DNA from 2 places in the Pseudomonas sp. UMAB-40 genome. Region 1 is predicted to be linked to the other one. Evidence: riboswitches for the same ligand, from Rfam matches in the RefSeq annotation. Region 1 holds a riboswitch; the other holds the start of a gene.

Region 1 (6,710 bases):
GGGTCAGCGGCGGCATCAGGTGGTCGATGATCACCGCTTGGGTGCGACGCTTGGCCTGGGCGCCCTCGCCCGGGTCGTTGACGATAAACGGATAGATGTTCGGCAGCGGCCCGAGCAACGCGTCCGGCCAGCAGTTTTCCGACAGCCCGACACCTTTGCCCGGCAGCCATTCGAGGTTGCCATGCTTGCCGACGTGAATCACGCCGTGGGCGCCATAGGTGTTGCGCAGCCAGAAGTAGAACGCCAGGTAGCCGTGAGGCGGCACCAGGTCCGGGTCGTGATACACCGCACTCGGATCAACCTGATAACCCCGCGCCGGTTGAATGCCGACGAAGGTCAGGCCAAAGCGCAACCCGGCGATCATCATGCGTCCGTCACGGCACATCGGATCGCTTTCGGGCGTGCCCCAACGCTCCAGCACCGCTTGCTGATTGGCTTCGGGCAATCGGTTGAACATCAGCCGATAGTCGTCCATCGCCAAACTTTGCGCGCAGGGACGCTGATCAAGGGTGTCGAGGTCGTTGCTGACGCCCCCGAGCAATTGTTGAATCAACGCAGTGCCGCTGTCCGGCAACTCGGCGGGCAACGGATAACCTTCTGTGTACAGCGCCCGCAGGATGTTCAGCGCGGCGGCCGGGGTATCGAGGCCCACGCCGTTGCCGATGCGCCCATCGCGGGTCGGGTAGTTGGCGAGGATCAGCGCGATGCGTTTTTCGCTGTTCGGTACCCGGGCCAGATCGATCCAGCGCCGCGCCAGTTCGGCGACGAAATCCATGCGCTCCGGTTGCGCCCGATAGCACACCACGTCCGACTGACTGCGCTCGCTGCGCCACGCCAAGTCCTTGAAGCTGATCGGCCGGCTGATGATCCGCCCGTCCAGTTCCGGCAACGCGATGTGCATCGCCAGATCACGCGGGCCGAGGCCCTGTTCACTGGCGAGCCAACCCGGCTCGTTGTCCTGGGCGCAGATCGCCTGGATCACCGGAATGTTGCGTCGAAACGGCCGCAGATGCGGCGCTTCGGGGCTGGATTGAGCGAAACCGGTGGTGTTGAGGATCACCCCCGCCTCGACTTCGTCCAGCAGGTCCTCGACCACCGACAGGCAGCCGGGTTCTTTCAGACTGGCCACAGCAATCGGCAACGGGTTCAAACCCGCCGCCTGCAAACGCTGGCAGAAAACATCGATGAACGCGGTGTTCGCCGCCTGCAAATGCGAGCGATAGAACAGCACCGCCGCCACCGGTTGACCGGCCTGCCAGTCGGCTTGCCAATCGTGAAGGTCAGCGGGGCTCTTTTGCGGGTGGTAAATCGCTGTGCGCGGCAGGGTTTGCGGCTCGGCCCAGGCGTAATCGCGATCCAGCCAGCGATTGGCCAGGCAGCGGAAAAAATCCAGGCCATTGGCCATACCGCCCTGACGCAAAAACTGCCAGAGCCGGTCGCGGTCGTCGGCGGCCACGGTACTCAGGACGCTGAGTTCCGGGTCCGGGCGATCATCGCCGGGCACCAGAATCAGCTGAACACCGCGCTGGGACAGCTCCACCAGACGCTCGACCCCGTAACGCCAATAGGCGATGCCGCCGTGCAGCGAGATCAGGATCACCTTGGCATGACGCAGCACTTCGTCGACATACAGGTCGACCGACGCGTGATTCTGCACCTGCATCGGGTTGGCCAGGCGCACGCTCGGGTAATCGTCAGGCAGTTGCTGCGCCGCTTCGGCGAGCAGCGCCAGGCTGGAGTCGCCGCTGCACAGGATCACCAGCTCGGCGGGGGTTTGTCCAAGGTCGGCAATGTTGTCATCCGACACGAAACCGCCGGGCTGGGTCCTGAGCAGGTGCATGGCTTAAACGCTGAGCGCGGCGCGCAGTTGCGCTTCAAGCAGCGTGGCGTCCAGTTCTTGGCCGATCAGCACCAGGCGCGTGGTGCGCGCTTCATCGGCGCCCCACTGACGGTCGAAATGCTTGTCGAAACGCGTGCCCACGCCCTGTATCAGCAGGCGCATCGGTTTGTTCGGAATCGCCGCGAACCCTTTGACCCGCAGGATGCCGTGCTGGACCACCAGTTGGGTCAGCGCGTCCAGCAGCAGGCTTTCGTCGGCTTGCGGCAGCTCAATGGAGATCGAATCGAAGGCGTCATGGTCATGATCGTCTTCACCTTCATGGTGGTGATCGTGATGGCTGTGACGGCTGTCGATGTGTTCTTCGGAACCGGCGCCGAGGCCGATCAGCACGTCCAGTGGCACGCGGCCTCTGCTGGCTTCGATGACTTTGACCGCTGGCGGCAGCTCTTCGGCGACTTCCAGGCGCACGCGAGCCAGGTCTTCCGGGCTGATTAGGTCGGCCTTGTTGAGGATCACCAGGTCGGCGCTGGCCAGTTGGTCGGCGAACAGCTCGTGCAACGGCGATTCGTGGTCCAGGTTCGGGTCGAGTTTGCGCTGGGCATCGACCTGATCCGGGAACGCGGCGAAAGTGCCAGCGGCGACGGCCGGGCTGTCGACCACGGTGATGACCGCGTCAACGGTGCAGGCGCTGCGAATTTCGGGCCACTGGAAGGCTTGCACCAGCGGTTTAGGCAGGGCCAGGCCCGAGGTTTCGATGAGGATGTGGTCGAGGTCGCCGCGACGGGCGACGAGTTCGCGCATCACCGGGAAGAATTCTTCCTGGACGGTGCAGCACAGGCAGCCGTTGGCCAGTTCGTAGACGCGGCCGTTGGCTTCTTCTTCGGTGCAGCCGATGGAGCACTGCTTGAGGATTTCGCCGTCGATGCCCAGCTCGCCGAACTCATTGACGATCACCGCGATGCGGCGACCCTGGGCGTTGTCGAGCATGTGCCGCAGCAAGGTGGTTTTGCCCGAGCCGAGGAAGCCGGTAACGATGGTGACGGGGAGTTTGGCCAGTGTTTTCATCGGATGCCCTTTGGCAAGGTGGCGGGCATACGGGACGACAATCGCAGCGACGGGCGCGCGCGGAAGAGTTCGCCACCGGATCACCCCGCCCGGTTGTAGTGAGAATCTGTGTCGAGGCAGGTCTCCTGGCTGACGGTGTGCCGGGCTTGTGGGCCTGGCATTCGCTGCGCCTTCCCGCGAACCCGCTGAACAGGGTTTGCAGTGGCGTGGCAGCGAACATCACCGTTCACAGTTGCGGGGGCAGCCGCGGCATCGACCGCGTTCCCTTCTTAGCTTCGGCAAATGCCGAAGAACCTCGAAAGCGCAAGGCTACGCATGGTGTGGGGGCGGGTCAATGTCTTGTGGCGCCCTCACCGGCCCCTTCGCGGGCAAGCCTCGCTCCTACAGGACGGCAGTGCTTTTGTAGCAGCGAGGCTTGCCCGCGAAGAATTCACCTCGGCATCGAAATGAGAACCCATGCCAATTGACGCCAAACCCCCGCCCATGCTCTCCTACACGCCTTGTTACGGGTGCCCTTCACAGGGTGAAACGGGAAACCGGTGAATCATGTGCTTTACTCAAAGCCATGTCAGTCCGGTGCTGCCCCCGCAACGGTAAGCGAGCGAAGCGTCAGATCCACTGTGCCAGCAGTTCGGCATGGGAAGGTGATGCTTGCAGGTTCAGGCGCAAGCCTTGGCCCCTCGTGAGCCCGGAGACCGGCCCGCAACACAAAGTGACCCTTACGTCACTGAATAACAAACCCGCGGTGGGCGGGCGCTGTTTGAACCTCTGCGCGCCCGACTCGCAGGGGTCTTCCATGCGCTCTATTCACCCGCTGACAGACCAGAGGGATGCGCCATGTCGATCATCAGCAGTACCGACCATAGCTCCGCCAGCACCACCACAACCCTGAGCCAACGTCTGATCGCCGCCATGTGCGCGTCGATCCTTGGCGCGTGCCTCGTGTATTTCGCCGGTTTCTCGCACATCGAAGCGGTGCACAATGCCGCGCACGATACCCGTCACAGCTCCGCCTTCCCGTGCCATTGAGACCTGCCGACATGATCAAGCGTATAGCGCAAACCGCAGGTTTCACCGGACTGCTGGCCGCCCTGCTGCTGACCCTGCTGCAAAGTTTCTGGGTCTCGCCGCTGATTCTGCAGGCCGAAACCTACGAAAAATCCGAGCCGGCCGCTGTTGAAGTTCACGAACACGCCGCCGGTGTTGCCGCTCACAGTCACGACGCTGAAGCCTGGGAACCGGAAGACGGCTGGCAGCGCGTGCTGTCGACCACGGGCGGTAACCTGGTGGTCGCCGTCGGCTTTGCCTTGATGCTCGCCGGTCTCTACACCTTGCGTGCACCGACCAAAACCTCCCAGGGCTTGCTTTGGGGCCTGGCCGGTTACGCGACGTTCGTGCTGGCGCCGACCCTCGGCCTGCCGCCTGAACTGCCGGGCACTGCCGCAGCGGATCTGGCCCAACGGCAACTCTGGTGGATTGGCACGGCCGCCTCCACCGCTGTCGGCATCGCCTTGATTGTGTTCAGCCGTCACTGGCTGATGAAGATCCTCGGCGTGGCGATTCTCGCCGTTCCGCACGTGATCGGCGCGCCGCAACCGGAAGTGCACTCGATGCTCGCGCCGGAAGCGCTGGAAGCGCAGTTCAAAATCGCGTCGCAGCTGACCAACGTCGCGTTCTGGCTGGCTTTGGGCCTGATCAGCGCCTGGTTGTTCCGCCGCAAAAGCGATGGCCAATACCACGCATGATTGATACCCGCGCAGCGCCGACTTTAGTGGTCGGCCTGGGCTGCCAGCGCGGCTGCCCCGCCAGCACGCTGCGGGCGTTGATCGTTCAGGCATTGCAGGCTCATCAAATCGGACTTCACCAGATCAAGGCCCTGGCCAGCATCGACTTGAAGCGTAATGAGCCTGGCCTGATCGAACTCGCCGAACAACTCGCGTTGCCGCTGATGTATTTCAGCCGTGAGCAATTGGAAGGTTATAAACCGCAACTCAGCCATCATTCGGACATCGCGTTCGAACGCACTGGCTGCTACGGCGTGGCGGAAAGTGCCGCCCTGGCCCTGGTCGAACACCTGGCCCAGGCACCGGCGAAACTGCTGATTTCGCGACAAAAATATGCACAGGCCACCCTGGCATTGGCCTGCGTTGCGTAAGATCCCCGATAATCCCCACCTTCGATCATGAGCAATCTTCATCTGAAGCCTTGCCCAAGCCCCTTTTCTGACAGACTCTTTATTCAAAGGAACGGACGATGACCGTCTACTTCATTGGCGCAGGTCCCGGCGACCCGGAACTGATCACCGTCAAAGGCCAACGGCTGATTCGCAGTTGTCCGGTGATCATTTACGCCGGCTCTTTAGTGCCCGCCGCCGTGCTCGAAGGCCATTGTGCCGAACAGGTGGTCAACAGCGCCGAACTGCACCTGGAGCAGATCATCGAACTGATCAAGACCGCCCATGCCAACGGTCAGGACGTGGCGCGGGTGCATTCGGGTGATCCGAGTCTTTACGGGGCGATTGGTGAGCAGATTCGCTATTTGCGTGAACTGGGGATTGCGTTTGAAATCGTTCCTGGGGTTACGGCGACGGCGGCTTGTGCGGCGCTGTTGGGGGCTGAACTGACGCTACCCGACGTTTCACAGAGTGTGATTCTGACCCGCTACGCCGACAAAACCGTGATGCCGGCCGGTGAAGAACTGGGGAGCCTGGCCCAGCACGGGGCGACCATGGCGATTCATTTGGGGGTTAATCATCTGGAGAGGATTCTGGCGGAATTGCTGCCGCATTACGGCGCCGACTGCCCGATTGCGGTGATTCACCGGGCGACCTGGCCGGATCAGGATTGGGTGGTGGGGACGATTGCGGACATTGCCGCGAAGGTTGAAGCGAAAGGTTTTCGGCGCACGGCGTTGATTCTGGTGGGTCGGGTGTTGGGTAGCGATCAGTTCAGCGAGTCGTCGCTGTATCGCGCGGGGCATGCGCATCTCTACAGGCCATAGGACCCCAACGCGAGCCTGTTCGCGATGGGGCCAGTGAATTTCACCCATAAAAAAACGGCACTCACGGGTGCCGTTTTTTCATTTCGCAGCGAACACCTTAGTAGTAGGCGTTTTCTTTCTGCGTATGGTCCGTCACATCGCGTACACCCTTGAGCTCGGGAATGCGCTCAAGCAAGGTGCGCTCGATGCCTTCGCGAAGGGTGACGTCTGCCTGGCCGCAGCCCTGGCAACCGCCGCCGAACTTCAGCACGGCGATGCCGTCTTCGACCACATCGATCAGGCTGACCTGACCGCCGTGGCTGGCCAGCCCAGGATTGATCTCGGTTTGCAGGTAGTAGTTGATACGCTCATTGACCGGGCTGTCAGCATTGACCATCGGGACTTTGGCGTTGGGCGCCTTGATCGTCAGCTGGCCGCCCATGCGGTCCGTGGCATAGTCGACGACCGCGTCATCCAGGAAAGCTTCGCTGAACGAATCGATGTAGGCGGTGAAGCTTTTGAGCCCCAACGCGGTGTCTTCAGGTTTTTCTTCGCCCGGCTTGCAGTACGCAATGCAGGTTTCGGCGTACTGGGTGCCAGGCTGGGTGATAAAGACGCGGATGCCAATACCCGGGGTGTTCTGCTTGGAGAGCAGATCAGCCAGATAATCGTGGGCGGCGTCGGTGATGGTAATAGCGGTCATGGAAACTCCTCGCAGGCTTGGGCGCAGTTTACGCCAATCATCGCGCCGTACAAAGTCCTAGTATTTTTGTCGGGAAAGAGCCAGAGCCGCGTTATTCGCTGATTCGCCGTCGATCCACTCTTT
Region 2 (6,710 bases), on a different contig from region 1:
TTTGTGCATGGCCGCTGCGTTGCCAGAGGGCGGTTCGCTGATCTGCTGTGATATCCCTGGCGACTACAACGCTATCGCACGCCGTTATTGGCAGGAAGCGGGGCTGGCCGAGCGCATTGACCTGCGTCTGGCGCCCGCGCAGGAAACGCTCGCCATGCTGGATCAGCCGGGGCAATTCGACCTGATCTTCATTGATGCCGACAAGTCCAACTATCCGCACTATCTGGAGCATGCCCTGCGTCTGCTGCGGGTCGGCGGGCTGGCGGTGTTCGATAACACGCTGTGGAGTGGGCGAGTGCTTGAGGAGAATCCCGAGAGCGCAGACACCCGAGCCATCCAGGCGCTCAATCGCGCCTTGAAGGATGACGCGCGTGTGGATCTGTCGTTGTTGCCGTTGGGTGATGGGCTCACGCTTTGTCGTAAACGCTAAACGCGAAGCCCTTGTGGGAGCGAGCCTGCTCGCGATAGCGGTGCGTCAGGCAACATCATTGCTAGCTATGCTGACGCAATCGCGAGCAGGCTCACTCCCACAAGGGATATGTGTTGCAGTTACTTCGTGGCCGACACCCGCCACACCTTGTTCCCCACATCATCGGCCACCAGCAAATCGCCCTGCTGATCAATCACCACTCCCACGGGCCGGCCCATGGCTTTCTCATCGTCATTGAGGAACCCTGTCAGTACATCAACCGGCTGCCCGGTCGGCTTGCCTCCCGCGAACGGGACGAAAATAACTTTATAACCACTGTGCGGCTTGCGGTTCCATGAGCCGTGCTGGCCGATGAAGGCGCCTTCCTTGAATTGCGCGGGAAGTGTGTTGCCCTCGGCAAACGACAGGCCCAGCGATGCGGTATGCGGGCCGACCGCATAATCCGGCGCAATGGCCTTGGCCACCAGATCAGGGTTTTGCGGCTCGACGCGAATATCGACATGCTGGCCGTAGTAGCTGAAGGGCCAGCCGTAGAACCCGCCGTCCTTCACCGACGTGATGTAGTCCGGCACCAGGTCGCTGCCGATTTCGTCTCGCTCATTGACCGCCGTCCACAGGGCGCCGGTCTGAGGTTCCCAGGCCAGGCCGTTTGGATTACGAATCCCCGAAGCGAAGATCCGGTGATTGCCGGTGGCGCGATCCACTTCCCAGATCGCCGCGCGACCTTCTTCCTGATCCAGACCGTTTTCGCCGACGTTGCTGTTGGAGCCGACCGTGACGTACAGCTTGCTCCCGTCCTTGCTGGCGATAACGTTTTTGGTCCAGTGGTGATTCAGCGTGCCACCCGGCAGGTCGACCACCTTGATCGGCTGCGACTTGATCGCGGTGTCGCCATTTTCATAGTGAAAGCGCAGCAAGCGGTCGGTGTCGGCGACGTACAGGTCGTTGCCGACCAGGGTCATGCCGAAGGGCGAATTGAGGTTTTCCAGGAACACCGTGCGGGTTTCGGCGATGCCGTCGTGGTCCTTGTCCCGCAGCAACGTGATGCGGTTGGGGCTGGGGACGCCGGCACCGGCACGGCCCATGACTTTGCCCATCACCCAGCCGCGAATGCCTTTGCCATCATCAGGTTTCGGTGGCGCGTTGGTTTCGGCCGCCAGCACATCGCCGTTGGGCAGCACGTAGAGCCAGCGCGGGTGATCGAGCCCTTCGGCAAATGCCGCCACTTGAGTGCCCGCCGCAGCGGTGGGTTTCGCGCCATCCGGCCAGCCGATCGCCGGGGCGATGTTCACCGTCGGGATCAGGGTCTTGTTCGGTTCGGGCAGCTTGGGTGACGGGCCGGTGCCGTCGGAGACTTGCAGGCTGGAGGTTTCGCCACAGGCGGCGAGCCCTCCGGCGAGCACGATGACGAGAACGAGCTGGGGCTTGCGCATGCTGGTCTTCCCTATGAGTGCATTGTCTTAATCATAGAGAAGCTTAAGCACGCGATGGTTCAACCGGTCAGCCGCGGGCTTCCTTGAGCAGCACAGCGATGCCGGGGTGATAGTTGCCGGCTTCGTTGCGCAACTTGCGGTAGGCGTATGGGAAATACCAGGCCACGGCGCAGCTGTGTTCCTTTTGCAGGTCGTCGACCATGTCCTGGAGTTCTTCCGGCGTCGCGCTCTGCTGGGCCTTTTGAGGCGCAACGAACAGGCAGCCGAGTTTCAGGTCGCTGGAATAGCTGATGCGTTTGGCGTCGCTGGTGATGTCCTGCAGCGCCTGGGTCAGGTTCAGGTTATTAACCCGCGGCCAGCGTTGCGTGGTCTGGAGGTAGGCGCGCTCTTCAGTGGAGGCGATAAACAGGTCGGCGCGGCTGTTGCGTTCGCCTTCTTCGTTCTGTTTACGGGTCGGCGTTTGTTGCAGCGTGACCATTTCCGCCATCCACGCTGCGGCGGAGAGCAGGCCAAGGTTGGCTTTCTCGTCGTACCAATATGGCGTGTCGTTATCGCCGCGCACGGCGTTGTAGCGGTCGATACAGTCAAACCAGCGTTCCAGCACCGGTCGCAGGAATTCCAGCCTCGGATTGCTGATGATCATGCCTTGCATGTTGCTCACCCTTGTAATTGTGTTGTTGGGTTTGTGGCGCTTTGATATCACTGCTGACAGTGTGGTGCAAGATGGGCGTCAGGTAATTGATGGGCGGCAGTATATCGAGCGCTCGCGCTTTGTCTTCAATTGACGCTCCACCCCCAACCCTCTAACCTTCGCGGCTTGTTTCAGGTGCTCTGTGGCGATGGCCGACAGAGTGAAACAGGGAAGCCGGTGAGTGACTATCGCCAAGCGACGAAACGTCACGATCCCGGCCCTGCCCCCGCAACGGTAAATGAGTGAACACTGCGTCTTGAGCCACTGTGTCGACTGACATGGGAAGGCGCGCAGTCCGGCGCGAGCCGCTCATGAGCCCGGAGACCGGCCTGATTCATCCAACGGCATCACGGTGGGCGATGCCAGGCTTCTTGCCGTCTATTCTTGTGCCTGCCCGCCGTTATCCAGCCTCAACGGAGAGCTCCCCCATGACTGATTCCCCTGATCGTGACGAACGCCACCTGGCGCGCATGCAGCGCAAAAAAGCCGTCATCGACGAACGCATCGCCAACTCGCCGAATGAGTGCGGCCTGCTGCTGGTGCTGACTGGCAACGGCAAAGGCAAGAGCAGCTCGGCCTTTGGCATGCTCGCCCGGTCCATGGGCCACGGCATGCAGTGCGGCGTGGTGCAGTTCATCAAGGGCCGTAACAGCACTGGCGAAGAGCTGTTCTTCCGGCGCTTTCCGGAGCAGGTGCGTTTTCATGTGATGGGCGAGGGCTTCACCTGGGAAACCCAGGACCGTCAGCGTGACATCGCCGCCGCCGAGGCCGCGTGGGCGGTGTCCCAGGAGCTGTTGCGTGACCCGTCGATCGGTCTGGTGGTGCTGGATGAGTTGAACATCGCCCTCAAGCACGGCTACCTCGACCTCGATCAGGTACTCAGTGATTTGCAGGCGCGTCCGCCGATGCAACACGTGGTGGTCACCGGTCGCGGCGCCAAACCAGAGATGATCGAACTGGCCGACACGGTCACCGAAATGGGCGTGATCAAGCACGCGTTCCAGGCCGGGATCAAAGCGCAAAAAGGCGTCGAGTTGTGAGCTGCACTTTATGAACAGCCATCGTCAATGCCCAGCGGTATTGATTGCCGCGCCGGCCTCCGGTCAGGGCAAGACCACCGTCACCGCCGCGCTGGCCCGTTTGCACCGCAATCAGGGGCGCAAGGTCCGCGTGTTCAAATGCGGCCCGGACTTTCTCGACCCGATGATTCTCGAGCGCGCCAGCGGTGCGCCGGTGTATCAACTGGACATGTGGATGGTCGGCGAGCAGGAAAGTCGTCGTCTGTTGTGGGAAGCGGCCGGGGAGGCCGACCTGATCCTCATCGAAGGCGTCATGGGCCTGTTCGACGGTACGCCGTCCAGCGCTGACCTGGCGCGGCACTTCGGTGTGCCGGTGCTCGGGGTGATCGACGGCACGGCCATGGCGCAGACCTTTGGTGCGCTGGCGTTGGGGCTGGCGAAGTATCAGCCGGACCTGCCGTTTGCCGGTGTATTGGCCAATCGCGTGGGCACGCTGCGTCATGCGCAATTGCTCGAAGGCAGCCTGACTGAAGGCTTGCGCTGGTATGGCGCCTTGTCGCGGGAAACCGGGATCGAATTGCCGAGTCGGCATCTCGGTCTGGTCCAGGCCAGCGAGTTGAACGATCTCGACCTGCGCCTCGATGCGGCGGCCGAATCGCTGGCCAGCAGTTGCGATGTGGCGCTGCCGCCCGCCGTGGAATTCGCCGGACCCGACGTGATCGCCGCCGAGCCTTTGCTTAAAGGCATCCGAATTGCCGTGGCCCGTGATGAAGCGTTCGCCTTCACCTACGGCGCGAGCCTGGATTTGCTGCGGGCCATGGGCGCCGAATTGCTGTTCTTCTCGCCGATCCGCGATGTTGATTTGCCGGAAGCTGACAGCCTTTATCTGCCGGGCGGTTATCCGGAACTGCACCATGTGGCGCTGTCGCAGAACACCCCGATGCTCGACGCGATCCGCGCCCATCATGCTGCCGGCAAGCCGTTGCTGGCCGAGTGTGGCGGGATGTTGTACCTGCTCGATTCATTGACCGATGTCGAAGGCACTCGCGCTGAACTGGTGGGCTTGCTCAAAGGTGATGCGGTGATGCAAAAGCGTCTGGCCGCGTTGGCGTTGCAAGCGGTTGAGTTGCCGGAAGGTTCGCTGCGTGGGCACACCTATCACCATTCGTTGACCAGCACCGAACTTGAGCCGATTGCTCGTGGGCTGAGTCCGAATGGCGGGCGTGGGGCGGAGGCGGTTTATCGTGAGGGGCGGATGACGGCTTCTTACGTGCATTTTTATTTCCCGTCGAATCCTTCGGCGGTTGCCGCACTGTTTGCGCCCAACTGTGAGGACGCCTTCGCGAGCAAGCCCGCTCCCACAGTTGAAGATGTGTTGTCTGAAAAAACGCGGTCCACTGTGGGAGCGGGCTTGCTCGCGAAGAGGCCATGACCGACAACGCATTCAGCAAGGCCGAACGCGAAGCGGTGTACCGGGCCATTGCCGAACGTCGCGACATGCGCCACTTCAGCGGCGGCACGGTCGAGCCGTCGTTGTTACGACGCCTGCTCGAAGCCGCCCATCAGGCCCCCAGCGTCGGCCTGATGCAGCCCTGGCGCTTCATCCGCATCAGCGACCGGGCCCTGCGCGGCAAGATCCAGCAGCTGGTGGAAGAAGAACGCATCCGCACCGCCGAAGCCCTCGGCGAGCGCACCGACGAATTCATGAAGCTCAAGGTCGAAGGCATCAATGACTGCGCCGAGGTGTTGGTCGCCGCGCTGATGGACGATCGCGAGCGCCACATCTTCGGTCGACGCACCTTGCCGGAAATGGACATGGCCTCGTTGTCCTGCGCGATCCAGAACCTCTGGCTGGCCTCCCGAGCCGAAGGTCTGGGCATGGGCTGGGTGTCGCTGTTCGAGCCGCAAGCGCTGGCGGACCTGTTGGGTTTGCCGCCCGGGGCCAAGCCGTTGGCGGTTCTTTGCCTCGGCCCGGTCAAGGAATTCTATCCGGCGCCGATGCTGGTACTCGAAGGGTGGGCGCAGGCGCGTCCGCTCAGTGAGTTGCTGTATGAAAATTATTGGGGAGTGAGTCAATGAGTGTGGCGTTATTGAGTGTCGCCGCGGTTGCGCTGGACGCGCTGCTGGGTGAACCCAAACGCTGGCATCCGCTGGTGGCGTTCGGCCGTTTTGCCGACCGCATCGAGCAACGTTTCAACGGTGAGGGACGTGGCTGGCGCAGCCATGGCGTCACCGCGTGGGTGATCGCGGTCGTGCCGCTGACCTTGCTCGCCACGGCGTTTTCCTGGGCGCCTTATGTCGGCTGGATTGTCGAAATTCTCGCGCTCTATTGCGCCCTCGGCATGCGTAGCCTCGGTGAGCACGTCGAGCCGGTGGCCAAGGCTTTGCGCAGTGATGATCTGGACGAAGCCCGCAAGCGCGTGGGTTATTTGGTCAGCCGTCAGACCGCCGAACTGGATAAAACCGAAGTGGCCCGCGCCGCCACTGAATCAGTCCTGGAGAACGGCAGCGACGCGGTATTCGCTGCGCTGTTCTGGTTTGCCGTGGCCGGCGCGCCCGGCGTGGTGCTCTATCGCTTGAGCAACACCCTGGATGCCATGTGGGGTTATCGCAACGAACGCTTCGAACGTTTCGGTTGGGCGGCGGCGAAGATCGACGACGTCCTCAACTACATTCCTGCGCGCCTGGTGGCGTTGACCTACGCGCTGCTGGGCAAAACCCGACTGGCGTTGAAATGCTGGCGCACCCAGGGCCCAACCTGGGACAGCCCCAACGCCGGGCCCGTCATGGCGGCCGGCGCCGGTGCGCTCGGCGTCGAGTTGGGCGGGGCGGCGATCTATCACGGTGAACTGCATCAGCGTCCGCAACTGGGCGAAGGCGTGCCGGCGGATGCCGATTCCATCGACCGTGGCTGGCAATTGGTTCAGCGCGGGGTATGGTTATGGCTGCTGATTCTCTGCGTGGGAGCTGAATTCTATGCTTGAGCACGGTGGTCGCTTGCGCAAGGCAGCGCTCGAATACGGCATTGCTGAAGCTGACTGGCTGGACCTGTCCAGCGGCCTCGCGCCGTGGCCATTCCCGATCCCGGACATTCCGTCGCGCGCCTGGGCTCGCTTGCCGGAAACCGATGACGGTCT

The links. A riboswitch is a leader RNA that binds a small molecule or an ion and turns the genes downstream of it on or off. The one in region 1 is predicted to bind cobalamin.
Region 2: linked by a shared signal. The riboswitch ahead of cobO (cob(I)yrinic acid a,c-diamide adenosyltransferase) and the one ahead of K0F88_RS26760 (CbtB-domain containing protein) in region 1 are both predicted to bind cobalamin.

Annotation. Positions count from the first base shown of each region.
Region 1 is NZ_LT607573.1:57,436-64,145, forward strand. Features, by position in the region: gene cobN (cobaltochelatase subunit CobN) at 1-1,840, opposite strand, end outside; gene cobW (cobalamin biosynthesis protein CobW) at 1,844-2,905, opposite strand; cobalamin riboswitch at 3,003-3,218, opposite strand; cobalamin riboswitch at 3,396-3,624, shown strand; gene K0F88_RS26760 (CbtB-domain containing protein) at 3,743-3,934, shown strand; gene K0F88_RS26765 (CbtA family protein) at 3,946-4,650, shown strand; gene K0F88_RS26770 (cobalamin biosynthesis protein) at 4,647-5,060, shown strand; gene cobM (precorrin-4 C(11)-methyltransferase) at 5,159-5,905, shown strand; gene nfuA (Fe-S biogenesis protein NfuA) at 6,003-6,587, opposite strand; gene K0F88_RS26785 (acyltransferase) at 6,645-6,710, opposite strand, start outside.
Region 2 is NZ_LT607560.1:106,622-113,331, reverse strand. Features, by position in the region: gene K0F88_RS15530 (O-methyltransferase) at 1-430, shown strand, start outside; gene K0F88_RS15525 (sorbosone dehydrogenase family protein) at 550-1,863, opposite strand; gene K0F88_RS15520 (hypothetical protein) at 1,931-2,515, opposite strand; gene K0F88_RS32435 (hypothetical protein) at 2,514-2,648, shown strand; cobalamin riboswitch at 2,671-2,902, shown strand; gene cobO (cob(I)yrinic acid a,c-diamide adenosyltransferase) at 2,983-3,594, shown strand; gene K0F88_RS15510 (cobyrinate a,c-diamide synthase) at 3,605-5,005, shown strand; gene bluB (5,6-dimethylbenzimidazole synthase) at 5,002-5,652, shown strand; gene cbiB (adenosylcobinamide-phosphate synthase CbiB) at 5,649-6,557, shown strand; gene cobD (threonine-phosphate decarboxylase CobD) at 6,550-6,710, shown strand, end outside.